Regions from separate parts of the Brevibacillus sp. FSL K6-2834 genome, predicted to be linked through region 1. Evidence: riboswitches for the same ligand, from Rfam matches in the RefSeq annotation. Region 1 holds a riboswitch; each other region holds the start of a gene.
The links. Region 1 has a riboswitch for S-adenosylmethionine ahead of mtnK (S-methyl-5-thioribose kinase). Riboswitches for the same ligand answer to the same signal wherever they lie in the genome.
Positions count from the first base shown of each region.

Region 2: it holds a riboswitch for S-adenosylmethionine, as region 1 does, so the genes downstream of both, NST96_RS26015 (BMP family protein) here and mtnK (S-methyl-5-thioribose kinase) in region 1, are expected to answer to the same signal.
Region 3: it holds a riboswitch for S-adenosylmethionine, as region 1 does, so the genes downstream of both, metK (methionine adenosyltransferase) here and mtnK (S-methyl-5-thioribose kinase) in region 1, are expected to answer to the same signal.
Region 4: it holds a riboswitch for S-adenosylmethionine, as region 1 does, so the genes downstream of both, NST96_RS20000 (pyridoxal phosphate-dependent aminotransferase) here and mtnK (S-methyl-5-thioribose kinase) in region 1, are expected to answer to the same signal.

Region 1 covers NZ_CP151945.1:4,582,330-4,589,900, forward strand. Annotated here, with positions in the region: gene NST96_RS22490 (ABC transporter ATP-binding protein) at 1-449, opposite strand, end outside; gene NST96_RS22495 (ABC transporter transmembrane domain-containing protein) at 471-2,213, opposite strand; gene NST96_RS22500 (GNAT family protein) at 2,434-2,976, opposite strand; gene mtnA (S-methyl-5-thioribose-1-phosphate isomerase) at 3,044-4,087, opposite strand; gene mtnK (S-methyl-5-thioribose kinase) at 4,084-5,313, opposite strand; SAM riboswitch class I at 5,511-5,658, opposite strand; gene NST96_RS22515 (anti-sigma factor) at 5,758-6,966, opposite strand; gene NST96_RS22520 (sigma-70 family RNA polymerase sigma factor) at 6,956-7,462, opposite strand.
Region 2 covers NZ_CP151945.1:5,379,227-5,386,797, forward strand. Annotated here, with positions in the region: gene NST96_RS25995 (sulfite oxidase-like oxidoreductase) at 1-34, opposite strand, end outside; gene NST96_RS26000 (ABC transporter permease) at 93-1,010, opposite strand; gene NST96_RS26005 (ABC transporter permease) at 997-2,067, opposite strand; gene NST96_RS26010 (ABC transporter ATP-binding protein) at 2,042-3,571, opposite strand; gene NST96_RS26015 (BMP family protein) at 3,656-4,687, opposite strand; SAM riboswitch class I at 4,893-5,007, opposite strand; gene NST96_RS26020 (methyl-accepting chemotaxis protein) at 5,097-6,569, opposite strand; gene NST96_RS26025 (NAD(P)/FAD-dependent oxidoreductase) at 6,859-7,571, opposite strand, start outside.
Region 3 covers NZ_CP151945.1:5,126,810-5,134,380, forward strand. Annotated here, with positions in the region: gene NST96_RS24895 (helicase-related protein) at 1-648, opposite strand, end outside; gene NST96_RS24900 (glycosyltransferase family 2 protein) at 783-1,157, opposite strand; gene NST96_RS24905 (response regulator transcription factor) at 1,247-1,954, opposite strand; gene NST96_RS24910 (sensor histidine kinase) at 1,982-3,124, opposite strand; gene NST96_RS24915 (polysaccharide deacetylase family protein) at 3,124-4,137, opposite strand; gene metK (methionine adenosyltransferase) at 4,323-5,528, opposite strand; SAM riboswitch class I at 5,668-5,768, opposite strand; gene NST96_RS24925 (hypothetical protein) at 5,822-6,295, opposite strand; gene NST96_RS24930 (S8 family serine peptidase) at 6,321-7,571, opposite strand, start outside.
Region 4 covers NZ_CP151945.1:4,025,068-4,032,638, reverse strand. Annotated here, with positions in the region: gene NST96_RS20030 (response regulator transcription factor) at 1-27, shown strand, start outside; gene NST96_RS20025 (HAMP domain-containing sensor histidine kinase) at 24-1,097, shown strand; gene NST96_RS20020 (ThiF family adenylyltransferase) at 1,133-2,158, opposite strand; gene moaD (molybdopterin converting factor subunit 1) at 2,165-2,872, opposite strand; gene moaC (cyclic pyranopterin monophosphate synthase MoaC) at 3,075-3,557, shown strand; gene NST96_RS20005 (MFS transporter) at 3,565-4,905, shown strand; SAM riboswitch class I at 5,199-5,311, shown strand; gene NST96_RS20000 (pyridoxal phosphate-dependent aminotransferase) at 5,417-6,592, shown strand; gene NST96_RS19995 (hypothetical protein) at 6,927-7,310, opposite strand; gene NST96_RS19990 (PLP-dependent aminotransferase family protein) at 7,472-7,571, shown strand, end outside.

The DNA.
Region 1 (7,571 bases):
TGATCAACCTCCTGCCCCGAGCGAACGAGCGTCGCCTTGACCCGCTCCCTTCCCTCGACGGCCGGAAGCGGCAAAAGCTTCGGCTCCCCGTCCTCGGACAACTCACGGTCCAGCATATAGTAGGTCGTTCCCTCGGTCACGACCTGTGTCTTTTTCGCCTTTTGTGCATCGTCCGGAGGCAAGGACGACAGCCAATCCTCCCGGACGTAATACTCATCCGCCAGCCGGATCGCGATCTGGTTTCCTTCAATGGTAAGCGGTTCCTTTTCAAAGCGATACCACGTCTTCTGAACCGCCAGAATGTGATTGTCAATCATCACTTTTGCCAAAAAGGGGCCGGCCAGTTCCGCGGCAGTACCGAGCAGGAGCAGCAGCAGGGCCCCTGCGATCTGTCTGCGAAACGGCATGGCGTACTCTACAAGCCGCTTCCATACTTGTTTGCCGTTCATTACACGTTCCCCTCTCTCCCCTTAACCCGCGACGTCTTGTTCCATCTGCTGCCTGCGGTACTGCTCCGCATACCAGCCGTTTTGCGCCATCAATTCATCATGCGTCCCCCGCTCCACGATCCTGCCCTCGTCCAGCACCAAAATCAACTGGGCATGCTGGACCGCAGAGAGCCGGTGGGCGGTGATGATCGTCGTCTTTCCTTTGCGTTCATCGCGGAGGTGGCGAAGAATGCTTTCCTCCGTCCTCGCATCGACTGCGGACAGACAGTCATCGAGAATGAGGATGTCAGCGTTCATCAGCAGGGCACGGGCAATCGAGATGCGCTGCTTCTGTCCCCCTGAGAGGGTGACCCCTTTTTCACCGACCATGGTTCCGAGCCCTTCCGCGAATTGCGCTACATCGCCTTTCATTTCGGCCAGGGAGAGCGCATGCCACACTTCCTCTGTAGTCGCCTGCGGCGAGCCGAAAGCGACGTTCGCTTCGATCGTTCGGGAAAACAGCAGATGCTCCTGGGGAACGTAGGCGATTTTCCCGCGCAGGGCAGACAGCGAAATCCGTTCTACCGGCTTCCCTCCGACAAACAGGGCGTCCGACTCTACCGGGTACTGATGCAACAGAGTCCGGCAAAGCGTTGACTTCCCGCTTCCCGTCCTGCCCACGATCCCCAGCGTCTCTCCTTCGTGCAGCATGAAGCTGATATCCGACAAGGCGTCCTTCTCTGCCTGCGGATAGCGGAAGGTAAAGCCTCTCGCCTCGACAGTATTGTCCGGAACATCTTCCACCACAGTTTCGCTGTCCACCACGTCAGGCCGTTCGGCGAACAATTCCGACAACCGCTTTTGCGAAGCGCTCCCCCGCTGAAGGATGTTCATCAGCCAGCCAAAGGCAAACATCGGCCAGATGAGCAGCCCGAGGTAAAGGTTGAATGCGACCAGATCGCCCAGGGAAATCGCGCTGGAAAAGACAAGGTAGGTCCCGTAGCCAAGCCCGATGAGAAAGCTGAAGCCGATGATAATGCCGATCGTCGGTTCGAACAGGGCGTCGATCCGGGAAACGCTGATATTCCGCTCCATCGTCTTCTCACTGACCCGGCGAAACGCCTCCACATCCTCTTTTTCCTGTACAAAAGCCCGCAGGACCCGGACGCCTGAGACGGACTGCTGCACATGGTCGTTCATCTCGCCAAACGCTTCCTGGGCCAGGTAAAACCGGTCGTGCAAAAGCTTGCCGTAATAAGCGGTCGCCCAGGCCAAAAACGGCATCGGAATAAGTGCCGCCAGCGTCAACTGCCAGTCGATGGCCACCATCATGACAGCCAAAGTCAACAGCGTGGCGAACAGGGAGTCGACCAGCGTCAGTACGCCCATCCCTGCTGTCTGTTCGATTGCGGGAATGTCGTTGGTAGCCAGCGCCATCAAATCACCGGAACGACGGCGCGAGTAAAAGGACGGCGACATCCGGGTCAAATGGCCAAACAGCCGCTCGCGAAGCGTCCGCTCCAGCATCAGCGAACCGCCGAACAGCAGGTACCGCCAAAAGAAACGGAGCCCGTACAAGATAAGGCCAATCAAAAGCAGCGTGACAATCGTCGTCGCCAATCCAGATGTCGTCAGCGATCCATTGCGGATTTGATCCACCGTTTGCCCGATCAGCCGGGGAGGCCACAGCATGAGCAGATCAATCAAAAACAGAAAAGCAATCCCTACTGTATATCGTTTCCAATATTTTCTGAAAAACCAGGACAATTGCCGCAAAATATACACGCCGTCCGTCCCTCCTTCCTTATCCTATTAGAAAACTTGGCTCCGCCATGATTGTGGCGGAGCCTCCGTAATCCGGTTATCAACAGGGACGACTTTGACCCTGTCGATCAAAAGAAAGGGATGCGATATACGCAATCCCTTTTCCAATATCTTCATGGTAGTTTACACAAAATTTCTTGTCAATCCAGCTTTTTCTATCGGCAGCAAAAAACTGAAGGACTCAACGCCACTCTGACGCCAGCATGCCGTAGACGGCGTGATCGACGTAATGATCGTAGAGAAATTCGTTGCTTCGCAGGATTCCCTCCAGCTTGAACCCGAGGCGCTCCGGAATGGCCCTGCTCTTTTTGTTCTCGGTAGCGGCGTGAATGGCGACCTTTTGCAAGTCCCACTCGCCAAAGATCAAGTGATCCAGATAGGCCGAGACGGCGGCCGTCATCAGTCCGTGCCCGGTGTACTGGGCTCCGAGCCAATACCCGATGGACGTCTTCCGGTTTGTCCAGTCGATATGATGTACGCCCACTGTTCCTGTCAGACGACCGTTGTACCAAATCCCGAAATGGGTGCCCTGCCTGCGGCTGTCCTGATCCAGAGTGGCAGAGATGAACCTTCTGGTATCCGCCACGTTTGTGACGATATCCAGCCACGGAAGCCATTCGCGCAGATGGAGACGATTGGTATCGGTCAGCCAGAACATTTCCTCTGCATCGGCAAGCTCCAAGCGCCTCAACGCTGCATGCTGCGTTATCGGAATAACCTTCATGTCATCTCTCCCCTTCTTCAAAAGTGAAAAAGAGCGCCCGAGGGCGCTTTTGTTATACAGCCACGATTTATTGCTTGGAATTGCGGATATCTTCCGGCTTGAAAATGCCGGTTTCGGTGACGATTGCCGTTATATATTCCGCTGGCGTTACGTCGAATGCCGGGTTGTAGACCTTGATGCCGTCCGGAGCCACCTGCTTGCCCAAGCCGTGCGTGATTTCCTCCGCCGGACGCTCCTCGATCGGAATGTCCGCTCCCGTCGGCGTTTCCAGATCGACAGACGACAGCGGTGCAGCCACGTAAAACGGGATGCCATGGGCTTTCGCCAGCACGGCAACGCCATACGTTCCGATTTTATTGGCGACGTCGCCGTTCGCCGCTACGCGGTCGGTTCCTACGATGACAGCCTGCACTTTTCCCTGCGCCATCACCATGGCCGCCATGTTGTCGCAGATCAGCGTGACGTCGATTCCCGCCTGCTGCAGCTCGTAGGCGGTCAGCCGCGCTCCCTGGAGCACCGGCCTCGTTTCGTCAGCGTATACCTTCAGGTTCCAGCCGCGTTCCTTGGCCAGATAGAGCGGAGCTGTCGCCGTCCCGTAAGCGGCGGTAGCCAGCGCCCCTGGATTGCAGTGGGTCAGGATGCCCATTCCATCCTGCAGCAAGGTGAGGAGGTGTTCGCCTATCGTCCGGCATACTTCGGCATCCTCGCGCTGTATCGCGAGAGCTTCGTCCAAAACCGCCGCTTTCAACGCGTCTACCGGTTTTTCTCCCTCCTGCTGGACGCGTGCTTTGACCCGATCGATCGCCCAGAACAGGTTCACCGCTGTAGGGCGTGCTGTCGCCAGGTAGTCAGCCTGCTCGAGCAATTGATTCCAGAGGGCTGACGAATCTGCCGCTTCGCTGTTCCGCACGCCGAGGTAAAGCCCGTATGCCGCAGCCATCCCGATCGCAGGGGCGCCGCGAACCTGCAGGTGGCGGATTGCCGCCCATACTTCCTCAGACGTATGGAGGGAAAGAAAGACTGTTTCTACCGGTAAACGCGTCTGGTCGAGCAGAAGAAGAGAGTCTCCTTCCCACTTTACAGGTGCGAATGCTTCATGAATTGTGGTCATACCGCTGCTGCCTCCTGATCAAATCTTGTTGTCGCATTGCGAACGATGTCTGTGATGTCGGTCGAATCTTCGATGCCGCCCCGCTTCAGGATCAGCTCCTGACCGATCAGCAGTGCCAGCCGTTCCGCTTCGGCACGGGTTTTTTCGTCGCTGATGCTGTTCAGATCGGCGACACCCGCCAGCCCGATCACGCGGCGAAGGATTTTACAGCCTGCAAACCCGGCCGTATCCTGGATCAACCGCTTCACGTAGCTCTGCCAGAGCCCTTCTACATGTGCGCTGCGCTCTTTCGCCTGCTTGTGCCATAGCTGGACGAACTGGGAGACGAACTCGTTCCAGACGTCTTCGACAGTTGTAAGCAGGTATTCGCGATAAGACTCCCGCTTTCCTCCATCCTTCTCCAGTCCGTGCTGGCCGGCATAATTCAGGAGCAGATTGGCGATTACCGCGCCGATGTCAAAGCCGATCGGGCCGTAGTAAGCGAATTCCGGGTCGATGACCTTGGTCGAGGTTTCGGTGACGAAAATGCTGCCTGTATGAAGGTCGCCATGCAGCAGCGCCTCTGCACGGGTGAGGAAATCGTACTTCAGCTTGGCGATTTCCAGCTTGAGCGGCTTGTTCTTCCAGATTTCCTCCACTTCCCGCCGAATCAGCGGGTTGAAGCTGTTGGTCGGCGCATTTTCGTAAGGATCGGTAAACACCAAGTCTTCCGTAATTTTGCACAATTCCGGATTCAAGAATGTTCCGACAAGCGCTTTTTTCTCGTAGGGATGCGCTCCCAGATCAGACGTGAAAAAGAGCGTGTGGGCCATGAAACGTCCGATTTGCTTCGCGAAATTTGGATAGCGTCGCCCCTCGATCAATCCTTTGCGCATCAGGATGTGATCGCTGAGATCCTCCATGACGGTCAAGGCAAGCTCCTGATCGTAGTGGTACACCTGCGGCACGAGGTCCGGAACGTATTTGTACTGGATGCGCAGCGCTTCACTCTCGATGCGGGCGCGATCAAGCGTCAGCGGCCACGACTCGCCTACGACGCGGGCATAAGGCAGAGCCTGCTTCACAATCACGCTTTTGCCGGTCGCTTCATCGCGGATGTGAAAGACAAGATTCAGGTTGCCGTCGCCTATCTCGCGGGAGGACAGGATAGCCCCTGCTTCAAACAGGCCGGGCAGCTCTTTTACATACTGTACTGCTTCTTGTTCACTCAAAGCACGATAAGCCATAACTTGTTTCTCCCCTCACGTGAATCGATGTGGATCTTTCCAGCGGCTTTCCCGGCCCATTCAGCAGGGGATAATTCCGCACGGTATGTTGCAGGCTGCGCCTCCGATCAAGCCGTTTTTGCAGCCAGACATGCAAAAAGACCTCTTTTCCCGAAGAAAAGAGGTCGTATACGTACGCGGCAGGGCGTGTCGTCTCCCCCTTATCTTCCAGAATACTTTTGCTTCTGCAGGAATTAGCACCGTGCACATCGCTTGCAATCGCGCCGTCAGTCTAGCTGACAGGCAAGCGCTGTGTCGGTTGCCGGGTATCATCGGGCCAGTCCCTCCACCTTCTCTGGATAAGGTATCCAACGTATGCTGTTTTGATTAGTTTGAATCATACACGCGGCTATGCACGCTGTCAACACTCTTTTTTGTTTTTTGCCAGTCGGCTGATCCTCGGCCTTACCAGCTGTTTTGCTGTCCGCTTGCACTCGGACGATTCCAGTTCCACCAGTCAATTTGTCCTACGAATGCGGCGGTGATGGCAGCTTCCTGCTTCAGCTTGAGCAGTTCCTTGGTCGGACCGGTGACGACGATTCCATACGTTTTGATACCGTTTTTCTCCAAATACCGATAGCGCTCGTCGATCTTCAATCCTGATCTGCTGTTGAACAGGCTTTGTCCGATCGATCTGCTCAGCCTCTCCTGCTCGGCGAGGTATTTCATCTCCTCCACGTACGCCCGGGTGCGGCGATCTGCTTCGCCATTTACCTGAATCGGTCCCAGTCCATAGTCCAGCCCATGTTCGGAAAAACCCCAGACGTCACCGGCCGAAAGCAGCAGCACGCCTTCTTTGGCATCCTCATGCAGCACCTCCTGTCCGGTATCCACGGCCAGCCAGGTAAGGTCCAAATTATACGGAGCCAGGAAAGCGTACATTTCCTCCAGGCTCATAAACCGGTCAAAGGAAATCGCCAGTTGCGATACCGTCCCCTCCGGCAGCATTTCAAGCGTCTTCCACGCGGGCTCTCGTCTGAAAGAGGTATCCTCCTGCAGCTTCGTCTGAAGCGGGAACAGGAAAAACAGATTTTTCTTCCGAACGCCGTCGTTCCATACCGGGCGGGAGGATACTTTGGTAAACACATTCGTAGTCTCGAAATACCCTGGCTGCTGACGGTCGCCCCCCACCTTTTCGCGCAGCTCCATTTGAATGCTGCCATAAAAAAGGCCAACCTGCGCGCCGCTGCTGCCTGCTACGATCCCCGGCTGAGTGAAATTCACCAAATCCTTGGAGACGCGAAACATATCTTCATACAGCGACCGGCCAATCCAATAGTTGACAAACAACAGGACAAAGCCGATCAGCAGCGAGATCCCCACCGTGTAGGCGGCGTTGGACAGCCTGCTCTTCCACTTTCCCCAGCGGATGATGGAGCGCTGCTTCTCCTCCGGCAAAAAATCCGCGGCTTTGTCTTCCGGTTCTGTCTGCATCAGCCCGCCTCCCAGCAAAAGCTCCTCCAGTCGCTCCGCATACTCCGGGTCGTCTGCGAGACGCTGCCTCAATCGCGCTGTCTCCTCAGCGCCAAGCTCCCCCCGCAGATAAGCGAGAAGGAGCTGATCGCGCTCCCGGCTTTTTTGCTTATGATCCTCCAGCTTGCCGTTATCCGCCATGTTGACCGTCCCCCCACCATTTTCGCATCTTCAATCGTCCCCGGTAGATCGACCGCTTCACATCGGCCACATCGATGCCGAGGACGTCGGCTATTTCCGCATAGCTGAGCTTTTCCGCATGAAGCAGCAGCACCTGTCGCTGTTTTTCCGGCAGCCCCCGGAGAACAGTCTGCACGAGGGCCGCCGTCTCCCTAGCCAGTGCCGCCGATTCCGGACTGACCGCCGCCTGATCCGCCTGCTCAGGCAAGGTGTCGATCAGTTGAACAGGCCTGCGCTTTTGCTTGCGGTGCCAGTCGATAAACGCGTGGTACGCTACCTTGAACAGCCAAGGACGCACTTTTTCTCCCCGATAGGTATCCAGGTGCTGAAAGGCACGGAAAAAGGTCTCCTGCGTCAGATCCTCCGCCCAGCCTGCATCGCCGGTGAGCTTGCGGAGGTAGCGGTATATGTCATTGACGTGCAGGCGGTACACATCCTCCACTCCTGCCTTTCCCATTCCTTCACACCCTTTCACCTGATACCACGCCTTTTTTTAGAAAAAGTTCCACCTGCAGCAAAATTTTTAATGCTCAAAACAAGGGTTGACTCCCGAAAAGGAACAGCAT
Region 2 (7,571 bases), 800 kb from region 1:
CCTTCATCCGTTTGATACGATCAGCCTTGTTCATCCGAACCTCTCCCCTTTATGTCGTAAATGAAAATGTTCATACTCCGCTTTATTATCAGCTATCGCGTGCTTTGCTGGCTGGAGCCGGCTGACGAAGCGCCCTTGTCCTTTAAAAAGAACATCGCCGCGATCGTCAGCACATACGGCAGCATGGCGGTAAACTGCGTCGGCAGCGAAAAGCCTTGCAGACGAATGCTCAGCGCGTCCATCAAGCCAAACAGGAAGCTGGACGCGAGGATGCCGAGCGGATGGGCTTGCCCCAGCATCATCGCCACCAGTGCGATAAAGCCGCGTCCGGCTGTCATGCCTTCCGTAAACATCGTCACCTGGCCGAGCGATAGCTGGGCTCCGGCCATCCCGCACAGCACGCCGCACATGACGATCGCCAGCACCTGCAGGCGAGTCGCTTTCAACCCAAGGCTGCGGGCCGCAGTCGCGTTCATGCCGACAGCCAGCACGCGAAAGCCGGTAACGGTCCTGGTAAAGAAAAAATGCAGCAGAACTGCGGCCAAAAAGGCGAAGTACACGAGCGGCGAATGCCCGGAAACGATGTCTACCAGCACTGGAATGTCTTTGATTAGCGGGATTTGCCACTGCGGCAGTCCGGCCATGTCCTTGTCGTAAAACGCGCCCTTTACGTCAAAAACGGCACGCAGGGCAAACGTGGTCAGCCCCAGCCCGAGAAAGTTGATCGCGACGCCGACGACGATCTCATTGGCCCGTAGACCGATCGTCATGTAGGCAAACAGCAGCGAGAACAGAACGGTTACGAGAGCTGCAAACAGCAGCGCCAGCAGCAGGCTCCCGGTAAAGTGATTGCCGACGATGGCGGAAAAGGCGCCAACCAGGATCAACCCCTCCAGACCGACGTTGAAAATGCCGACGCGCGAACAGAGCGCACCGCCCAGGGCTGCGAGCAAAATAGGCGTCACCATGCGGATGGTGGAACTGACGAGGGACCAATCAAACAGCTCCATGAGATTCCCTCCTCTTGTTGTTGCGATTTTTCCACCAGTCGTAACTGAATTTAGCTGATATAAACAAAATTAAAACAGCTTGAATCACACTGGCCAGTTCAAGCGGCACATCCGTATTCCGCTCCACTCCCATGGCACCTGTCTGCAGAGCCGCGAGCAGCAAGGAAGTAAACACAACGCCAATCGGGTGAGAGTTGGCCAGCAGGGTCGCCATCAGCCCGGTCCAGGCGAAATTCGGAAGCGTCAGGGCGCCTTCCACATACCGATAATGCGAGCCCAATACCTCGACAGTCCCGGCCAATCCGGCCAGTCCGCCGCTGAAAAACATGCCGGTCAGCATCACCCGAACTCTGTTCACTCCGCCATAGCGGGAAAAGAACGGGTTTTGCCCGAGCATTTTCACTTCGTACCCGAACGGAGTATAGCGAATGACGAAAAAGATCAGAAGAGCAGCAGCCAAGGCAAACAAAAAGCCTGCATGGACGCTCATCCCGGCGAACAGCTTTGGCAGCCAGACGCTTTTTTCCAGCATCGGGGTCTGGGCCATGGCAGCGGACCCGGTTTTGTCCTGGAACGGCTCGCTGACGAGATACCCTGCGAACAAAACGGCGACATAATTGAGCAGCAGCGAGGAAATCAGCAATTGAATCCGAAAGCGCGCCTCCAAATACCCGGCAAAAAGCGACCACAACCCTCCGGCAAGCACGCCCGTTACCAGAGCGGCCACCATTTTGACGAAGCCGGGCGCGGGCAGATAAAGGGCCACCAACGTCGCACTGATCGCTCCCGTTACCATCTGTCCCTCGGCCCCCAGATTGAATACCCCGGCGCGAAAAGCGAGCGACAGTCCCAGTCCGATCAGCATGATCGGCGTGGCCCGGGCCAGCGTGGAGGTCAGGAAGTAGAAGCTGCCAAAGGCTCCCTTCCACATCTCTTGATACGTACCGATAATCGATTCGCCCACGGCGGCAATGACCAGCGCACCTGTCAACAGGCCGATGATCACTGCCAGCAGCGGCTGAACCAATGACTTACATAGCTGCTTGACTGCTGCCATACACGCTTCCTCCCGCCATCAATACGCTGATTTTCTCCTCTGTCGCTTCCGAGCGTGTCAGCTCCCCGGCGATCCTCCCTTTGTACATCACCAAAATCCGGTCGGACAGCGCCAGTATTTCTGTCAATTCAGACGAGACGAGCAAAATGCCGTCTCCATTGTTCCGCTTTTCCAGCAGAGCCTGATGGATGTATTCCATCGCGCCGATGTCAACGCCGCGAGTAGGCTCGGCCGCGATCAACAGTGGTGTATTCTGTCCCAGCTCGCGGGCGACAATCAGCTTTTGCAGATTGCCTCCGGAGAGGTTTCCCGCCTGCTCTTTCAAATGAAGAGAGCCTGTCTTGATCGCAAACCGCTCGACCCACTCTTCCACGACACGGCGGAATTTGCTGCGCAAAACGACACCGCGACGCATGTACTCCGGCTTGCGCTGATAGCCCATCAGCGCGTTTTCCTCGACGCTTTCCAGCTTTGCTGTCCCCCACAGGTAGCGGTCTTCGGGAATGTGGGCCAATCCTGCCTCGCGAATCGCTGCCACCGACTGGCCAGTCACATCCTTTTCTCCGAGATAGACTTTCCCTTCCGAAACAGCCCGCAGGCCGGTCAATGCCTCCAAAAGCTCGGATTGCCCGTTGCCGGAAACCCCGGCGATCCCGACGATCTCCCCGTGGTGTACGGAAAACGTCACGTCGTCTACGAGCGTTTGTTTTTCCCGGACGCTCAGGCCCTGCACCCGCAAAAGCGGCTTTCCTTCCAGGCGGACCCGGTCACTGAGCTGCTGAAGCTCGCGGCCTACCATCATACGGGCGAGGTCGTCCGCATTGGTTTCGCTTCGGGAAACGGTTCCGGTCACGCGCCCCCCGCGCAGGACAGTGACCCGGTCTGCCACCTCCATGACCTCCTGAAGCTTGTGCGTAATCAAAATGACGCTTTTGCCGCTTTCGGCCAAATGGCGGATCGTCTGCAGCAGCTCCCTTACCTCCAGCGGCGTGAGCACCGCAGTCGGCTCGTCCAGCACGATAATATCTGCACCCTGGTAGAGCACCTTCAGGATTTCTACCCGCTGCTGCTCCCCTACGGAGCAGCTGGATACCTTGGCGTTCTCGTTGATCGGTATCCGGTATCGCTCACTGAGCGAGCGGACTGCACTCGCCGCTTCTTTTCGCTGAAACAGCCCTTTGCGCTGCGGTTCGTAGCCGATCACGATATTTTCCGCAACGGTAAAGTCGGGAAACAGCATGAAGTGCTGGTGAACCATGCCAATCCCGTGGCGGATCGCATCCTCCGGGCCGCGAAAGACGACGGGCTTGCCATTTACTGCGATCTCTCCGGCAGTGGGCTGCTCCATACCGTACAGCATGCGCATCAGCGTGGTTTTGCCCGCTCCGTTCTCGCCGACGATCGCATGGACCTCCCCCTCTTTCAACGTAAACGAAACGTTGTCATTGGCGGTAAAATCGCCGTAGCGCTTGGTCATGCCTCGCATTTCCAGTCGGTTCGCCACCTTTTTCCCCTCCCTCTTTTGTCTTCCCGGTAGAGCAGGAAACCGACTACGCTCATGTAGCCGGTTTCCGAATCAGCGCTCTTGCTATTGTTTCAGCGGGTCTGTCACGGTTCTCGTCCCCGCGACGATCTCATCCTTGATCGCCTTTACCTTGCTGACGACTTCTTCTCCAATGAACGGGTTCAACGGAGTCGGGCTGTCATGCGTAACATAGGTCACGCCGACGCCGTTCTCCTTCAGTCCGTAGGCGACGACACCCGGCTTCAAGCTGCCGTCCACAAATGCCTTCACCGTTTCATACACAGCGGAGTCCGTTCCTTTCAACTGGGACAGGACGATATGCTCAGGGTCGATGCTGGTCCGGTCAACGTCTTGTCCGGAGGTGTAGAAGCCTTTTTCCTTGGCTGCTTCAAACACGCCAAGATCTCCTACAGCCGCTGCGCCGTAAATAAAGTCCGCTCCTTTGGAAGCCTGCAGCAGCGCCAGCTCCTTCGCTTTTGCCGGGTCGCTGAAGCTGCCGACGTAGTTGATCTGCACTTCCGCGTTCGGGTTGGTCGCCTTGAGCCCTTCCTGAAACCCGACTGTCCATTTTTTCAGGATCGGAATGTCCATTGCTGCGACGATCCCTACCTTGTTGCTTTTGGTTGCCAAACCGGCAGCCGCTCCGACCAGGTATGCAGCCTCTTGCTCGCGGAACATGACACTGCGGACGTTGGGCAAATCGACTTGCGTATCGATGATGGCGAAGGTGCGGTCAGGATTTTCTGTCGCTACCTTTTTCAGCGCATCCTCGGCTTCAAAGGAAGACGTGATGATCAAATCGTATTGCTCGGCCACTGCCACGCGGATATTTTCCTCGATAGCCCCGTGGTCTGTGGATTCAATCGTCTTGACATCCACCCCGAATTCCTGGGCGGCTTTCTTCGCTCCATCGTCCATCTGCTGGAAGAACGGGTTAACCCCGATTTTCTCGGGCAGCACCAGCGCGATCCGCTTTTTCGCTGTTTCTTGTCCGCCTGTCTGGGCTTGTCCCTTGTCTTCGGGGGCGCTGCTGTTTGTCGAGCATCCGGCTGCCAGTACAGCGAATGTCGTTAAAGCCAGAAGCAATTTTTTCATGATGTCCTCTCTCCTATCAATATCCCGAACGATATTATTCGTTTTTATAACAAAATATCGTTGGTTTATGGCGTGTATAAAAAATCAATTTGAATAAAATACGAATATTATTATATTTAATTAAATTAACGTTCGTCAATAACCTCCTTTGTACAAAGAAAAAACTCTTCCCGGAGGAAGAGTTTGCGGTATATCGCCAACCTCTTCCTCATCTCTCAAAATCCAAATGGATTTTGTAGGAATTGGCACCTTTCTGTGCACGTGTGCACAGTGGTTGCCGGGCTTCATCGGGCCAGTCCCTCCGCCGCTCTTGATAAGGTAAGGTGAAACTATTTAATTGATATTGAATTCATTCTAGCAGATCAATTGAAAAATGCAATTCTTTTTTCTGCAATTTCAAACATTACGATTATCGCTGAAATGATTGCTGCAGCTTTGTCGACAAGGCGTTCAGCTCGCCGAGCTCCTCGGTAATCTCCCGCACCTTTTGATGCTGGTTCTCCGCCGTCGCAAACAATTCCTCCAGGTTGGCAACAGACTCCTCGGTGACCGCTGTAATCGTAGACATCTCGGCCGCCACTTCCCCGGAGCGCATTTTCACGCGATCCATGCTCGTCCGCACATGCTCTACGGCCTCGAGGAACGCTTCCATGCCTGCACGAACCGTCTCGATAGACGCCACTGTCTCTACCGCCAGCTCCTGCCCCTTTGCTACCGACACTTCGCCCGTGCTCATATGCTTCACCGCATTTTCACTTTCTTGATGCAGCGACTGCAAAATTCCGGCGATCTCCTGCGTAGCCGTCGCGCTTTGCTCAGCCAGCTTGCGCACCTCGTCCGCCACGACGGCGAAGCCCCGGCCGTGCTCACCCGCACGAGCCGATTCGATCGCGGCATTGAGCGCGAGCAGGTTCGTCTGTGTCGCGATCTGGTTGATCGTCTGGACGATTTCCTCGACCTTGTTGGCTTGCTTGTTCAGCTCGCGGATCGTCGAAGACGCCACATTGACCGCCTGAACGATTTGCTCCATTTGCTCGGAAAGCTCGCTCATCATGCTGATGCTTCCTGCCAAGCGGCGGCTGTTCTGATCCGCTTCCGCCTTCATGACGGCCGCTTGCTCGTTGACAGTCACAATTTCCTGGTCGATCGATTGCACTTCTTCCTCGATTTTGACAGTGGAATTGGCTTGGGATTCCATTCCGGTCGCCACTTCCTTGAAGGCGACCATCATCTCGTCCGTGTTGCGCCTTGTCGTCTCGGCATGCTCATGGACATGCACGGATGTGCGCTCCACCTGCTCTGTTACCATCTTGATATTCCGCAGCAGCTCTTCCAGGCGCTGCTCTTTGTCTTCGGCTTCCCGTCTCGCGCTGTCCGCTTTTGCAAGCGACGCTTGTCCAGCCAGACAGAGATAGGTGAGCCCCGCGATCATCAGCACGAAAGCGACAATGCGAAGCAGCAAATTGACTTCCGAAAAATGGCCGTCAAACAACTGGTAAGAACCGGTGTAAAATCCGATTAATGTCGCCGCAACCTGCATCGCCCCCGCCGATACAATCAGCTTCCAGTCCAGATAGGCTGCCAAAAAGCCCAGGACGATGAACGCGAGAAACGAGATTTCCTGAAACGGTGTATAGTGGTCAAATGCAATCGAGTAATAGAGAAGACCAATTCCGACCAGATACCGGATCAAGTAGCTGTCCTTGCGAATGAAGTACAACGGAGAAACGATCAGTGTTGCCAGCAAGCCTGCGGAGGTGACCTTCCAGAAGTTCACATCCATCTGATACGCGATCCAGCCTGCAACCCAGAGATGATTCCATAAAATAAAGATCATAAAGCCTTCTTTGTTCGTCAAGGTGTTGCGGACCAACTGAAACATATGTACCCCCTCTTGCCTGTCGTACTTGCGAAATGCTCTTGATGCCATTATAGACTGAGAAAAGTCCCAGCGACTACGAATAATGTAAGAATGTGTGAAAAAAGTTCCATCATTCGACTGGTTCTGAAGATGCACAACTGGTCGTTTTCGGCCTCGCATGCTGGCCAAACAATCTGCTGTCGAATTTCGTACCCATGCCCGCCACTCCCCTATATGCAATGCAAAAGCAGGTGCCCCGCTGTCTGCTTGAGACTTTGGAGCACCTGCTTTTTCCGATTTATAGACTATGCTACTGCAACGATTTTTTGATGATATTACGGGCGATCCATACGCCTGCAGCCCCGGCCTGTGCCAGTCCGCGCGTAATGCCCGCACCGTCGCCGCCGCAGTACAGCCCTTTGATTTCCGTCTCGAACTCCTCGGTCAGCTTTGGACGGGCAGAGTAAAATTTGGCCTCTACGCCATAGAACAGTGTGTGCTCGGAAGCGATTCCCGGTGTCACCTTGTCCAGCGCCTCGACCATTTCGATCAAGCTTTTCATCGTATTGTACGGCAGAACCAGGCCCAAATCGCCGGGAACGGCTTCCTTGAGCGTCGGCTCCAAAAACCCTTCGCGGATGCGGGACTCGGTAGAGCGGCGTCCGCGCAAAATGTCTCCGTATTTCTGGACGATGACGCCGCCATTGGAAAGATCGTTGGCGCGTTTGCAAATTTCGCGAGCGTATTCGTTCGGCTTGTCAAACGGCTCGGTAAATTTGTGCGAAACGAGCAGAGCAAAGTTTGTATTCTGGGAGCCCAGCGCAGGGTCCTTGTAAGAGTGGCCGTTTGCCGCCATGACGCCGCTGTGGTTTTCCACGACGACGTGACCGGACGGGTTGCTGCAGAAGGTGCGCACCCTCGTCCCGACCGATGTGTTGAAGATGAATTTTCCTTCGTACAGATGCTCATTGATCTCGCGCATCACCACGTCGGACGTCTCGACCCGCACGCCTACGTCTACCT
Region 3 (7,571 bases), 540 kb from region 1:
CACGATCGTTTGCTCCGATCCGCACCTCGCACACGTGAACAGCATGCGATGTCGCAGCCAGCTCCTCCTTATTCTCCACTCAATTCCCGGCCTCCGCTCTGCTTTTCCCGAGAGAATCATCCACTGAAAGCAGTACTCCAGCGACCTTGGTGCCCATCCCTTTTTGTTTAAAAGAACACCGACCTCGTCCCACAAAAGAGCGCGCCCGCTCATCCATGCAAGCAGCCGTTCGGATTCGCGTTTCAGTTCATCGGTGTCTTCCAAAGTATCTTTGCTTGAAGGCGACAAAGGAAGCGTGTCTGCTTGTTCTCCGCTCCCCCCCACACTTTCAAGCGATAACCATTCCTTTTCAATCGGAGTCATGCCTGCTGCCTGCTTGCCGTATAATACAGTAGCCTCTCTCACGTGAGTGGAGGCGAGAGCGCGATAGCTGTCCACGCTTTTTTCCGTAAACGCATGATCTCCAAGCGCATTGTTCAATTCTCCGCGCAGGGAAAAAGCGAGAGCCAGTGACTTGCTTTTGCCGATCACATACAGCTGTGCCCCCTCCCTTTCCCGCCAAAATGCCTGATCTACCTGAAAGCACGGCGTGATATGGGCTTGCGCCGCTCCCCCCGACACTTTGATGTAGAGCAAGTATTCCCGCATAGACTCAACCCCCGCCGATTGTTGTTATGGACAGTTTGCAAAAAGACTGCAGGGGATGCAAAGAAATCTCTACGGAAATCCCATTGGAACTCTCATAGAAAAGCAAGAGCCCTCTGAAAACGCAAAAAAGCGCGCTATTGCGCGCGCTCCTGTTCGCCCTTCTGGCGAAGATCTATGGTCATGACGGGCTCGCCGAACGCGCCTTCCCGATCTTCCCTGCACGGGTAGTCTGTCCGTTCCAACACCGTCATGATCCGGATGGTATCGTCAACCGATCCATCATCTTGATACGAAATGCAAATAGGGGTTCCTCGCAAATACGAGTGGAATTGAAGCTTCCTGACAGCTTGCTCCACCACATCCCCCGAATTGAACAGCAGCAATCGATAGTGCTCGTAAGTCGGAGGGACATCTTTTGTCGTCCGCCTGATCCAGAAATTCGCCAATCCCACAAGTAAAGAGGAGCACCCATATGCCGCCAGCAACCACACGACCAGCTCTTCCATCACGGTCATACCTCCTCTTACGATCAAGGTATGCGGGATAGCTTGGACACGGTGCTGCCAAACGGCAAATCACAAGCAGAAAAGAAGCTGCTCTACAGTTTTACCCAGCCATTCTTGATGGAAATAACTACAGCTTGCGTACGGTCCTGCACGCTCAGCTTTTGCAAAATGCTGCTGACGTGGTTTTTTACCGTCTTTTCACTAATAAACAGGAACTCCCCGATCGCACGGTTGCTCTTCCCTTCCGCCATCAGCTGGAGAACCTCGCGTTCACGGCGGGTGAGCGACTCAATTACCTTCGGATCGATTGGTTCCGCATCATCCACGGCTATACCGCGATCATTCGTTCCTTCCTGCTCGCTCAACCGGCGGAATTCCTCGATCAGCTTGCCGGTTACCTTTGGATGTATGTATGCTCCACCCGAAGCGACGACACGCACCGCTTCGACGAGATCGTTCGTGCCCATTTCTTTCAGCAAGTAGCCTGACGCCCCCGAGCGAAGCGTACGATATACGTATCCTTCATCGTCGTGGATCGACAGCATGATGACGCGAGTGCCGGGACTTACGGAAATAACTTGTTCCGCAGCGGAAACACCGCTCACATTTGGCATGTTGATGTCCATCAGGACTACGTCGGGCTTGTGGTCCTCGGCCAGACGGAAAGCTTCTTCTCCGTCAGCGCCCTCTCCCACGACTTGAAAGTCCTTTTCCATTTCCAAAATACGCTTGACACCCTCACGGAACAGTTGGTGATCATCCACAATAACGATGCGAATTTCTTGCTGTACCTTCTCCATATTTCATCCTCCCTGTACACTCTTGCTTCAGAATTTGACTGGTATTTGAAACATGACCTTTGTTCCCTCTCCAGGGGAAGACTGCAATTCCATCGTTCCCTCAAGCAGCTGGGCACGTTCTCTCATGCCGAGCAGCCCGTAGGAGCCTCCCTTGGCCTTTTGTGCTGCCTGATCAAAGCCGATTCCGTCATCCTTGACCACTAGGCGCAACGTATTTTCCTGAAATTCAATTTTTACCTGAACCATACTGGCCCCGGAATGCTTTTCAACATTGTTCAAGCACTCCTGCACCAGTCGAAACATCGCAGCCTTTACAGAGCTTTTCAGCGGCTGCTCTACGCCAAAGACAACCAGATCCACGGAGATTTTCGTGCGGTCCTCATACGTCTGAATGTACTTCTGCAGCGTCGGGACCAGCCCCAGATCATCCAATGCCATGGGCCGAAGGTCAAAGATAATCCGTCTGACGTCAGCCAGACTGAGGCGGACCATTTCCTTCAATTCGTGCAGCTCCATCTGCGCTTCCAGAATGCGTTCATTTTTCAGCATCTTTTCGACAATTTCAGACCGCAGCACGACGTTTGCCATGGATTGAGCGGGCCCGTCATGGATTTCTCGCGCTACCCGCTTCCGCTCTTCTTCCTGCGCCTGGATTACTTTCAGACCCATCAGCTGATGCTGTTTGGCCTCCTCCAGAGCTTCCCCTACCTTGCTCAGGTCGCCGGTCAAGTACCCCAGCACAACCCCCATCTGCGTAACCAGCTTTTCTGCTCGCTCGATTGTTTCCTCCAGCGTGCGAAGCTGCCTCTCCAGATCGTTTCTCCGCTTTTTCAAATTGTCTTCCCGTTCCCGGTAAATGGACAATTCTACCTGAATACGGTTGGCTTCTTCATAAGCGATGCGGATGTCTTCCTCTGTGTATGTCTGAAAATTACGGCTAACCAACACCAGGCGCGCTCGCGCCCTTCGGTAGGAGAGCTCCAGTTCATCTACCTTGCTTATCACTTTCGCTATTTCCTGCCGCAATTCATGCAAATCATGTTTTAAGGAATTTCCTTCTTGCCTGGCATTTTCGGCGATCTCGAATATTTGCGATTTGCTCGTCTCTACCGTCTCGATCGTGCGATTGATCACACCATCCAACATGGTAATACTGATCGCCTGATTCATTATTGATCTCCTTCTACCTCGTTTTTGACCGTCTGGAACAGCGCCTGCAGCTTGGGCACATCCATTTCCCTGATCCCGACATCGTATCTGGGGATGGAAAGCGGATTCACCTGGGCCGTTACCACACCTCGATTTGAATTGAAGACAAATCGGTAGCCCGCTTGCTTGGCTATGTCCAGTACGATGTCATTGCTGTATCCAAACGGCAAGGAAATAGCTTGCACCTGCTTGCCCACCAGATCGCTCAAGCCTACCCGCGACATCGTAAAATCTACGTAAAGGCGATTGCGGTATTCTTGTTCGTCTTCGAGCCGTTTGAGCTCCTCCATGTACACAGGTGCTGTCTCCGGTCCCAGATCTCCCCATTCGTTGCGGGCCCTCTCGTCGTGAAGACTGTATGTATGAGAAGCGATCTCCACCAACCCGGTCTGCAGCATTTCCTTCACTTGCGGACGGGATAGCGGCGTGGTCATTTTTTCTCTCTTTCGCTCCTCGGTATCCCGCAATCGTCCAAGTATGGCAAAGTTGACCGATGGGAACCGATACTGCTGCATTACGGGAAAAGCATGTGTGTAATAACTTTCATACCCATCATCAAATGTAAGCAAGACTGCATTCTCAGTGGGCAAAACTCCTGTCTCGACAAAACGCACAAATTCCGCCAGTGATATCGGATGAAAATTGTTCTCGAATAAAAACGTCATATGCTCTCTAAACTGCTCCGCCCCAATAACATAGCGCTGGTCAGAATCGTCGGTCACATGATGGTACGTCAATACGACTACCCGATCTCTATACCAGAGCTTGGAGGACGCTGCTTCTTCCCGGTTTTTTTCTGTCTGTGGTGCAGCCGATTGCTCCTCGCTTGTGCTTATAGACGTAGTGACATGGGGGAAAGGTTGCACTTTTGGAGCCTCCTCTTTAAAAAAAGAGGCAGTATCGGGCAGTCCGGCAGTCACAACGAGCCCTAGCGCAATGAAAAATACGAGAAAGAAGGGCCACCTCTTCGGCACAAAAAACTCCCTCCTTTATGCCTATATAGGAATTTCGACATATACGAACGGATTCCTTTATGAACTGAATTCCAGCAGTTTGCCGCAAGTCTTAAGGCCTAGTCTTCTTAAAAATATAGAGGAAATCCGTTTTCAATGACAGAAAAAGAGCCTAGTGTGTATCACTAGGCTCTCGCGCTTGGTCTTTACTTGGACAGCCCTGCTGCATCCTGCTTGAGCGCTTCTGCCTTATCTGTACGCTCCCACGGCACATTCAGATCGTTGCGGCCAAAATGGCCGTATGCCGCTGTCTGCTTGTAGATAGGACGACGCAGGTCAAGCTGCTTGATGATACCTGCAGGACGAAGATCAAAATGCTTGCGGATTAGTGTTACCAATTGGTCCTCGGCAATCTTGCCGGTCCCAAATGTATCTACGCTGATGGACACTGGCTGTGCGACACCAATTGCATAGGCCACTTGTACTTCGCATTTTTCAGCCAAGCCGGCAGCGACGATGTTCTTCGCTACATAGCGGGCTGCATATGCGCCGGAGCGGTCCACTTTTGTCGGGTCTTTTCCGGAGAAAGCACCACCGCCGTGACGAGCGTATCCGCCATAGGTGTCGACGATAATTTTGCGGCCTGTCAAACCGGCATCCCCTTGTGGTCCGCCAATAACAAAACGGCCAGTCGGGTTGATGAAGTATTTGGTCTCGGCATCCAGAAGCTCTGTTGGCACGACAGGCTTGATCACGTGCTCCATCAGGTCGTTCTTGATTTGTTCCAGAGTGGTTTCCGGAGCGTGCTGGGTAGAAATAACGATCGTATCAATACGAACCGGCTTATCGCCGTCGTATTCTACAGTCACCTGTGTTTTACCGTCTGGGCGCAGGTAGCTCAAAGTGCCGTTTTTACGCACTTCGGTCAGACGGCGAGCCAGCTGGTGAGCCATGCTGATCGGCAAAGGCATCAGTTCAGGAGTCTCGTTGCAGGCGAAACCAAACATCAGACCTTGGTCGCCGGCACCAATCGCTTCAATCTCAGCATCAGTCATTTTCCCTTCGCGGGCTTCCAGCGCCTGGTCTACACCGAGGGCGATATCGGCAGACTGCTCGCCGATAGCGGTCAGAACACCGCAAGTGTCGGCATCGAAACCAAACTTGGCGCGATCGTATCCGATTTCACGGATGGTGTCACGGACGAGCTTTTGAATATCCACGTACGTGTTCGTGGTGATTTCCCCTGCCACGAGTACCAGACCAGTGGTAACGGAAGTTTCGCATGCTACGCGAGCATTTGGATCCTTGGACAAAATGGCGTCCAGGATAGAGTCGGAAATTTGGTCACAAATCTTATCCGGATGACCTTCGGTGACGGATTCAGAAGTAAACAGACGACGACCTTTTTGCAAAGACATGTGTACTACCTCCTTTGACCTCATACAAATAGTGTGGTAGCCGAAACAGGTTCTTATTAGACGAAGGCACAAGCAAAAAAAAAACCTTTTCCTGTTTTAGAGGAAAAGGTGCTTGGTGTTTGCGTTCCCTACCCTCTTATCGGCCAGAACAGGTATCCGTTCTGCTGGTTAGCACCGCTCGAGTCGGTTGCCGGGCTTCATGGGGCCAGTCCCTCCGCCTGCTCTGGATAAGAGTATCCATTACGGATAATAGAATAATCGTTTTTATAGCCGGTGTCAATAAGCGCTTAGCGCAATTCGTATTTGCCGCGAACCATAATGTGCGCGACACCATTGTAGTTTGCATTCAAGCGCAATCCGCGATTGTCCGAACGGGCGATCAAGAGCAGATGATTGGCAGCCACCTGAGCTCCCGCTCGCAGGTCCTTGCCCTCGGTAATATCTGTCAAGCCATCGCCTTTATCGCCGGCTACTGCTTGTACTTTTCCCGTACGGACGATAAATTCCGTACCCTCAAAACCGTACAGCGTCTGCCCCGGGTGCAGCTCAACCACTGTCAACCCCGTCGAGACGGATGCACCGCCTGTGCCTGCGCCTCCGCCAAGAGCTTTTTGAATTTGCTGATCCACATAGCTTTTGGTGACGACCGGATCATCCGCTGAGCCCGGGACACCGGAAACGCCGTCTGCCATCGCCTGCGAAGCAAAGACCCCCATCCCGACAATTGCTATGGCGAGGATTCCCTTGGTTGCTTTTTTCATTTATGTTCTCTCCTTTTCCATAGAGTTACAAACTGTAAGCCTTCGCCAGCAGGACGACCACCTCTGCACGTGTAGCTCTTCCCTGCGGCTTGAACGTCCGTCCGTAACCGCTTATCCACTTTTTCGCCGTCAGCGCCTCAATGGCGGGAGACGCCCAGTGACTTGTCGGCACGTCGGTAAACGATGACCTGCTGCGATTATAGAGCACGAGATTATTTGCTCTGGCTACCATCAGTGCCATTTCTGCCCGTGTGATCGATTGATCCGGCAGCATGGTGCTGTTTGGATAGCCGCTGATGATGCCGAGCTGGTGGGCAGTCAGCAGATTGCCATAGGCCCAGTGATTTTTAGAAAGATCCTTGAACGGATTTCTGCCTGTATACGTAACGATATTCATCCCTTTGGCCCGCATGGACTGGATCAGCATCGTCGCAAACTGGCCTCGAGTCACCGACTGGTCAGGCTTGAAGGTCGAATCATCAAAGCCTTTGACGACTCCCTTCGTGCTGAGTCTGGCGATCTCGTTGCGGGCCCAGTGCGTGGAAATATCACGATAACCCGCGATCAAAGGCTGCTTGGTCAAAGTCAGCCGGTACGAATCGTATTTAAACGGCAATGTGGTTGTCAGACGGATATAATACTTGCCCGGCTTCAGCTTCATGCCAAGCACCTCTTTGCCCAGATCGGACAGCTGCGCTACGTCGTTCGTGGCAAAGAGCGAGTAGTTCAATGTATCCGAACCGTACAGCTCCAGCCGCATCCCTGTCGATACGGGAACGAACGGAGCGCGTATGCTGACGTAGGATTCGGAATCGACCGTAAATTGGAACCAGTCCTGATCGGTATGAGTAGGCAAGGTTCCTGTCATCAGCGTTCCGTTGGCCAAAGGTGACGCCTGGCGATATGTATCGTTGGGCTCATTGGTATCCTTCCGAATCGGCGTATAGGACACGTCCAGCTTGTACTCGCCGTTCACCTGATTTCGCCAGTACTCGGTCAGCCTGATGTAGTATTTGCCCGGCGATACTTCCTTTTGGGCGCGCTCGGTCGGGTCATTCCGGTCGCCTTTGTCAAATTCTTCAAAGGCTTGTCCCTCTTTGCCGATCTTCATGTTCAGGTCGATCCGCTTGGTATCGGCAGTGACTGTTACGTTTAGCCGGCCGTATTCGCGGACATAGTAAGAAAACCAGTCCTCGTCGCCCTCTTCATGGAAGTTCCCGATTACGGAAATTTGGTTGCCTACCAGCGGGCGGGCCGTATCCATTGTATTGTTGCG
Region 4 (7,571 bases), 560 kb from region 1:
GGGTACCGACTGGAGATCAGGCCATGAGAGTTCATCCGCACAGGAAGGTGATATGGCTCAGAGTCCTTGGCGTCATCGGCTTTGTCATCTACATCAATCTTTGCTGGTCTGCTGCGTATTGGATTACGCAAGGCCTGTACCCGAAAATCGGGATCGAGCCTTCCGAGTTTGTCAGGGGACTGGTCAACTCCTTTTTGGGCTTTCTCATCTTTTTTTGCTCTATGTTTCTTCTTTCACGGCTTGTCAGGCCGCGGCATGTGGAGCTTTTCCAACTGCTGATCGACGCATTGAAACGGATCGCCAAAGGGGATTTCAGCGTCAAGCTCGATATCAAAATGGAGCACCAGTGGGGGCAGCTCGTCGAGAACATCAACCATATGGCGGAGCAGCTGAACGAAATGGAGCAGATGCGCCAGGAGTTCATCTCCAACGTCTCTCACGAAATCCAATCTCCGCTGACCTCGATCAGCGGCTTCGCCCGCGCCTTGCGAAGCGAGCATCTCACCCGCGAGGAACAGCTCCATTATCTGGATATTATTGAAACGGAAAGCAAGCGCCTGTCAAAGCTGAGCGACAATCTGCTGAAGCTCACATCGCTGGAAGCGAGGCAGCATCCGATGGAGCGGAAGCGCTACCGTCTCGACGACCAGCTTCGGAGCATCATCCTGGCATGTGAGCCGCAGTGGCTGGAGAAAGGCATCGAGCTGGACGCAGAGCTGGAAAAAGTGGAGCTCGTCGCGGACGAGGACATGATGAGCCAGGTTTGGACCAACCTGCTCGGCAACAGCATCAAATTTACTCCCCAGGGCGGTTCGATCAGCGTCCGTGCCCACAGAGTAGGGGGGGAGGTGGTCGTGCAGGTTTCCGATACCGGCATCGGCATTTCAAGGGAGGATCAGGAGCGGATATTCGAGCGGTTTTTCAAGGCGGACAGATCGCGGAATCGGGCCGTTGGGGGCAGCGGACTTGGACTTTCCATCGTAAAAAAGATTGTCGATTTGCATCAGGGAAAGATTGCCGTACAGAGCCGGCCAGGCGAAGGAACAACCTTTATCATCACATTCGCGGAGGACAAGAAAGTCCCCTCTCTTCCTTAAAAAGAAGGGGACTTTTTGCAATGCTCGCCGTGCGCTCAAGCTCCGATATACCTGGCATGGAGAGTGCGGGCCAGACTGACGTCATCCGTTCCTTGCACGAGCACCCGCCCGTCTGGAAAGACGACCAGCGTGTGCGGGTCTACGTGGAAGCGCAGGAGAAACTTGTTGCGTTCCACCTGGCCCAGCGGGGAAAGCCGTTCAGCGACCACATCCAGATCAAGCGACATATTGCCGGCAGGGGAGATTTGCACCGTATCCCGGCCGCACAGGGAGACGGCTTGGCCCTCTTGCGAATCCGGCTGCAAAAAGGAGAACTGCCGCTGGCCGCATGTCGGACAGTCATCGCGACGCCCGTTCGCCACCTTGATCTGGTGGTGGCGATTGTTCCACAAGTCGAAATGCTCCAGATTGGGGTTTAGCGCATCGGTGTCCCCGACCAGGATTTTGAGCGCTTCTGTCGCCTGATAAGAGGCCACGATGTGAATGATCGGGCCAATTACCCCGGCCGTATCGCAGGTCGCCATTTCACCCGGATTGGGCGGCTCCGGAAAGAGACACCGCAGGCAAGGCGTCACGCCCGGGCGAATGGAGGCAAACGTGCCGGTCGCGCTGACCGCTCCGCCGTACACCCAGGGAATGCCGTGTTTGACACAGACGTCGTTTACGAGATAGCGCACCTGGAAGTTGTCGGTGGCATCCAGCACGAGATCGACATCGGCGAGCAGAGACTCCGCATTGTAGGCGGTCAGGTCAGCCACGACAGGCTCGATCGCGACTTCGGAATTGATCCGCGTCAGCTTGGCGTGGGCTGCGATGGCCTTGGGCAAATGCTGCCGGGCATCGTCCTCGTCGTAGAGCATTTGCCGCTGGAGGTTGCTCGGTTCCACAAAATCGCGGTCGATGAGCCGGACAAAACCGACGCCTGCGCGAACCATGTGATTGGCGGACACCGTACCCAGCGCTCCCATGCCGACAATCGCTACACGGCTTTGCGACAGCCGCTCTTGTCCCGCGCGGCCGATAGGAGGAAACAGGATTTGACGGGAATAACGCGTATTCACGGTAGGTTAGCTCCTTTCCACGTCATCCGGAAGCGCTGTCGGGTTCCAAGGTCCTTGCTGATGGCCCTTCCACTCGCTGCCGTCCTCCCAGATTTCCTTCTTCCAGATCGGTACGATCTGCTTCAACCGCTCGATCGCGTATTCGCCAGCCTCGAAAGCCGCTTTTCGATGCGGCGTCGCTACGGCAGCGACCACCGCGATCTCCTCGATGGCAAGCTCGCCGATCCGGTGATGCATCGCCAGCTTCGTACCCGGCCACCGCTCTTCAACCTCGGACGCGATCTGCTTCATTTTTTCCACTGCCATTGGCTCGTAGGCTTCATAGGCAAGCAATACGGTACGCTGGCCGTGCGTGAACTCCCGGACGGTTCCGACAAAAGCGAGGACAGCGCCGGCATGCGGATTGGACACGAGCTTGACCAGTTTGTCAGCGCTCAGCGGTTCGGTCGTGATGGCAAAACGAGGGTCCTGACCGCCGCTCACAGGTGGCAATATGGCGATTTCGTCTCCGGCCCGGATGGCCGTATCCGGCTTGGCATACTCTTGATTGACGGAGATAAAGCAGCTGCCGAGCAGGGAGGACAGCGCAGGGTATTGGCTGGATGCGGCTTGCAGCAGGTCCTGTACGGTTGCTCCCTCCGGCAGTGTCAGTTGTATCGTTCGCTCGCCGGCCAGCTCGGCCAAACCGGCAAATAAAAGGACAGATATTTGCATGTAGCACTCCTCGTTTCCCAAGGGTTATTTATAGGAAGGAAAAGCTTCTCTCTACTTGTGACGATAACATAATTGCGCCTAACTGCCAAATCAGAGAGCGACTTCTTGCAGATTCCCGATTGATTTTCTACAGTGCTGAATGTAAGGTTAGATTATCGAAAAAGAAGGGCATTCCCAGGCGGAAAGCAAATGGGAGGAAGAAATGAACGACGAATTAACGCATTTTAACGATCAACAACGGGCCAAAATGGTGGACGTCTCCGAAAAAGAGGTAACCAAGCGGGTAGCGGTGGCTGTCAGCAAAATCGCGATGAAGCCGGAAACGCTGCTGCGCATTCGCGAGGGGCAGATTGCCAAGGGGGATGTATTGGCTGTCGCACAGGTAGCCGGAGTAATGGCTGCGAAAAAGACGTGGGAGATCATCCCGATGTGTCATCCGCTGCCGCTGACGGGCATTGACATCCGCTTTTCGTATGCGGACAAAGCGACATTGGATATCGAGGCAACCGTCAAAACGACCGGCAAGACCGGCGTGGAGATGGAGGCACTGACAGCCGCAAGCGCAGCCGCGCTCACCGTTTATGACATGTGCAAGGCCATGGACAAGGAAATGGTAATCGGGCCGACGTATCTCCAGAGCAAAACCGGCGGGAAAAGCGGAGATTTTTATCGGAGCGAGGCGTAAACATCAGATGAGTCGACTATGGAATTCCTATCCGCGCAGCATCCGGCTTCTGGCCGTTGCTGCCGTTATTCATTCTACGGGCATGGCCTGTATCTGGCCGCTGGTGACGATCTACATCCACGATTTTCTCGGGAAGCCGCTCACCGTAGCGGGTGTTCTTTTGATGCTGAATCAGGGAGCGTACCTGATCGGCAGTCTGACAGGCGGGGTTCTCTTTGACCGCTGGGGGAAAATGCGCACAGTATACGCCGCGACAGCGGGAGCGGTAGCCGTAGCTGTGGCACTGGGCTTCACAACCAGCTTTCATACGTATACGGTCTTGCTGCTTTTGAACGGATTTTTCTCCGGCATCATGTTTCCTGTGCTCAATGCCCTGATCGGCCTCTTGTGGCCTGACGGCGGCCGCAAGGGCTTGAATACGGTTTATGTGGCACTCAATATCGGGGTAGCGATCGGTTCCGCCTCGGCGGGAATGCTGGCGAGCATTTCCTTTGCCTGGACTTTCTTTGGAAATGCGGCGCTGCAGCTGGCAGTTCTGTTTCTCTTTATCTTTTTGAGCCGCACGGTCGATCTTGAGCGCGGTCAGGAAAAAGAAGGCCGGCTCGTGGCAGCGTCGGCGAAGCACACAGAGGAAGGTGAGGGGGCACAGCTGCCTGCCGCGGGATTGGCGGAGAAGGCCGGCGGATCAAAAGGGGCCGCGGCGGCAATGGCGACGGATGCCGCTCAAGCTGCCGGTCGCCCGATGGCATGGCTAGCGCTCGGTCTGTTGTCGGCAGGGTTGTTGGTCTGCTGGATTATTTACTCGCAGTGGACGACTGTGCTGTCGGCGTATATGCAGTCGCTGGGCATCACGCTCAGGGAGTACAGCCTGCTGTGGACGCTGAATGGTGCTTTGATCCTGTTCGGGCAGCCGTTTATCTCCTGGGTGATCAGGCACTTCGCCCGTACGCTGAAAGCGCAGTTGCTGTTAGGCGCCTACGTCTTTTCGCTCTCCATGCTGATCTTGTCCCAGACGACGGTGTACGCCGGTTTTTTCGTGGCCATGTTTGTCATTACACTGGGTGAAATGCTGGTGTGGCCTGCCGTCCCGACCATCGCTGCCGAGTTGTCTCCACCGGGACGTGAAGGGTTCATTCAAGGCCTCATCGGGGGCGTAGGCTCAGGAGGACGCATGGTCGGCCCGCTGATGGGCGCCGTGATCTTTGAAGCGCTCGGAGCAAATGGGATGGTCTACTTCATGGCTGCTTTGGCTTTGGTCGCTGTCGCTTGCTTTACCGTGTACACGTCCTTTGTAAAGCGTCCTGAGATGAAGGCAGCTCTGCCTGCTCCGGAGAAGCTCGGGTCATGACAAGCAATGCTTGGACGGATACTCGTAGCTGTCAGGCGAAGACCAGCAGGCTTTCAGCCGAGGCCGCTCAGGCTGTCAGTCGAGGCCCCTCAGCCTGTCAGTGAGGCTCCTCAGTTTGTCAGTTGAGGACCGCCAGGCTGACAGTTGAGGACTGCCAGGCTGTCTAACGAGGCCCTGCAGGCTGCCGGGCCAGCAACAGCAAAGCAGCCCGGGCCATGGTTCGGGATATTGTATTGACACTCCCAACCTGCTCAAGTAGTATAGTAGACATTCAAAGTAAATAGGTTGCTGTTAACTTATCCAGAGAGGTGGAGGGACTGGCCCGATGAAGCCCGGCAGCGGATCTTGCAGGATATTCTGCAGATGCTGTGCCAATTCCAGCAGGAGCGATCCTGACAGATAAGAACGTGGAGACGCACGATCCGCCCCTTTTTCTGTTCAGGAAAAGGGGCTTTTTGCATGCCTGCTTCGATGTCTGGATTATTTTTGCGAAAGAAAGGATAGAAAGCCAATGCGCATCCAACCATCTGCCATGGTGGACCGACTGCCGACGCAGTTTTTTGCCACGCTGGTAGCGAAAACAAACAAGGCCATCGCGGCCGGACATGACATTATCAATCTTGGACAGGGCAATCCCGATCTCCCGACACCGCAGCATATCGTGGAAGAGCTGAGCGAGCAGGCCAAGCGCCCTGTCCATCACAAATACCCGCCGTTCAGCGGCAGGCTGGAGCTGAAGCAGGCCGTCGCCCACTGGTACAAGGAAGAGTTCGGCGTGGAGCTGGACGCGGAGGAAGAGGTAGCCATCCTGTTTGGCAGCAAGACAGGTCTGGTTGAGATTTGTCAGGTGCTGCTGAACCCCGGGGACGTCGCTTTGGTGCCCGATCCAGGTTATCCGGATTACTGGTCCGGCGTGGCTGTAGCTGACGGCCGCATGGTCATGATGCCGCTCAAGGCTGAAAACGCGTTTCTTCCGGATTACGGCCAGTTGAAGCCGGAAGATTTGGAAAAAGCCAAGCTGATGTTCCTCAATTACCCGAACAATCCGACGGCGGTCAACGCTCCGGTGGAATTTTTTGAAGAGACCATCCGCTTTGCCCGCAAGCACGAGATCGTCGTCTGCCATGATTTCGCCTATGGTGCGATCAGCTTTGACGGCAAAAAGCCGGTCAGCTTCATGCAGGTGCCGGGGGCAAAAGAAGTAGGAGTGGAGTTTTACACCCTGTCGAAAACGTACAACATGGCCGGCTGGCGCGTCGGGGCTATGGTCGGAAACAAGGAGCTCGTACGGCTGGTCAATTTGATTCAGGACCATTACTTTGTCAGTCTCTTCGGCGCTGTGCAGATGGCGGCGGCAAAAGCGATGACCGGCTCGCAGCAATGCGTACATGATCTCGTCTCCGTCTACCAAAGCAGGCGGGATGTGCTGTTCGCCGAGCTCCACCGGATCGGTTGGCAGGCCAAGCCTTCAGAGGGCTCGTTTTTCAGCTGGCTGCCTGTTCCCGAAGGGTTTACATCGGTCGAGTTTTCCGATTTGCTGCTGGAAAAGGCTCATGTGGTGGTTGCGCCTGGCGTCGGTTTTGGACCGACGGGCGAGGGGTATGTGCGCGCGGCGCTTCTTTCCAGCGAAGAAAGGCTGGCGGAGGCAGTGCGAAGGATTGAGAAGCTGGGGCTGTTTGCTCGGTAAGCTTGTTGGCGGGCTTCGGGTTATCTTGCTCCTTGTCCAGGGGCCGCGGTGGGGAGAAGCCTGGAAACAGGCTTCTCCTGCGATTCGGGGTGGCACAACAGGCTGAATCAAGCAGGATACTCACGGATAAAGCAGGCTTGATTCGAAATGATACTCACGGATGCCAAAACATAATGACGGCAATCTTTTCAAGAAAGACAGCCTTATTTTTCGTGTATAGCGGAAGCCATACTTGCAACATAAAGCATGGCTTCCCAAGCAAAAGGCCCGGAGCTATGATCGCTCAGGGCCTTTATGATGGCTTGATGGAATCAGGTGATACCCCAGGCCAGCTTTATGGACTGGGCGGGATCGGAGGTTGCCAGTTCAAGTCTATGTACCGTGTTTCGATGGTTTGCAAAGCGAGCTTCAGCTTTTGCGGAGGCTGCTCCATTCCTTTGACAATCAGGGTTTGGACCAATACGACTCCCTTGTCTGAATTCTCCATATACGTCTTGGCAAAATCGGTCCGAACGTCGAAACGCTTGCCGTTTTCGTCATACAGATTCCAGTAAGGGAAGCTCTCCAGTTTTCCCAAGCCCTTCAACTCGATTATCCAGACGGGCTCGAATTTGCCTACAAAAACCCGTCCCACCGTACTTTTGCTTTTTCTCCTGTTTCTTACCTCTACAGCCCGGTTTACCACCAAAAGAAAAGCAGGAAACATCTGCACAAGCATCGATACCCCCAACCAAAGTAGTCGCGAGTATAATCCGACGATTTCGACCGAGCCATCGCTCGACATAGCTAAAACCTATTCCGCCGATAGATTTGTGAGATTGGACTTATGACGGCCGCAGTGATAAAACAGGTATAAGCGAAATCTAGGGGGAACCGAACATGGAATATTCATTTTCCAAAGCAACCAGCGCACTCAGCTCCTCGGCCGTGCGCGAAATCCTGAAGCTGACACAGGGCAATCAAGTATTGTCTTTGGCAG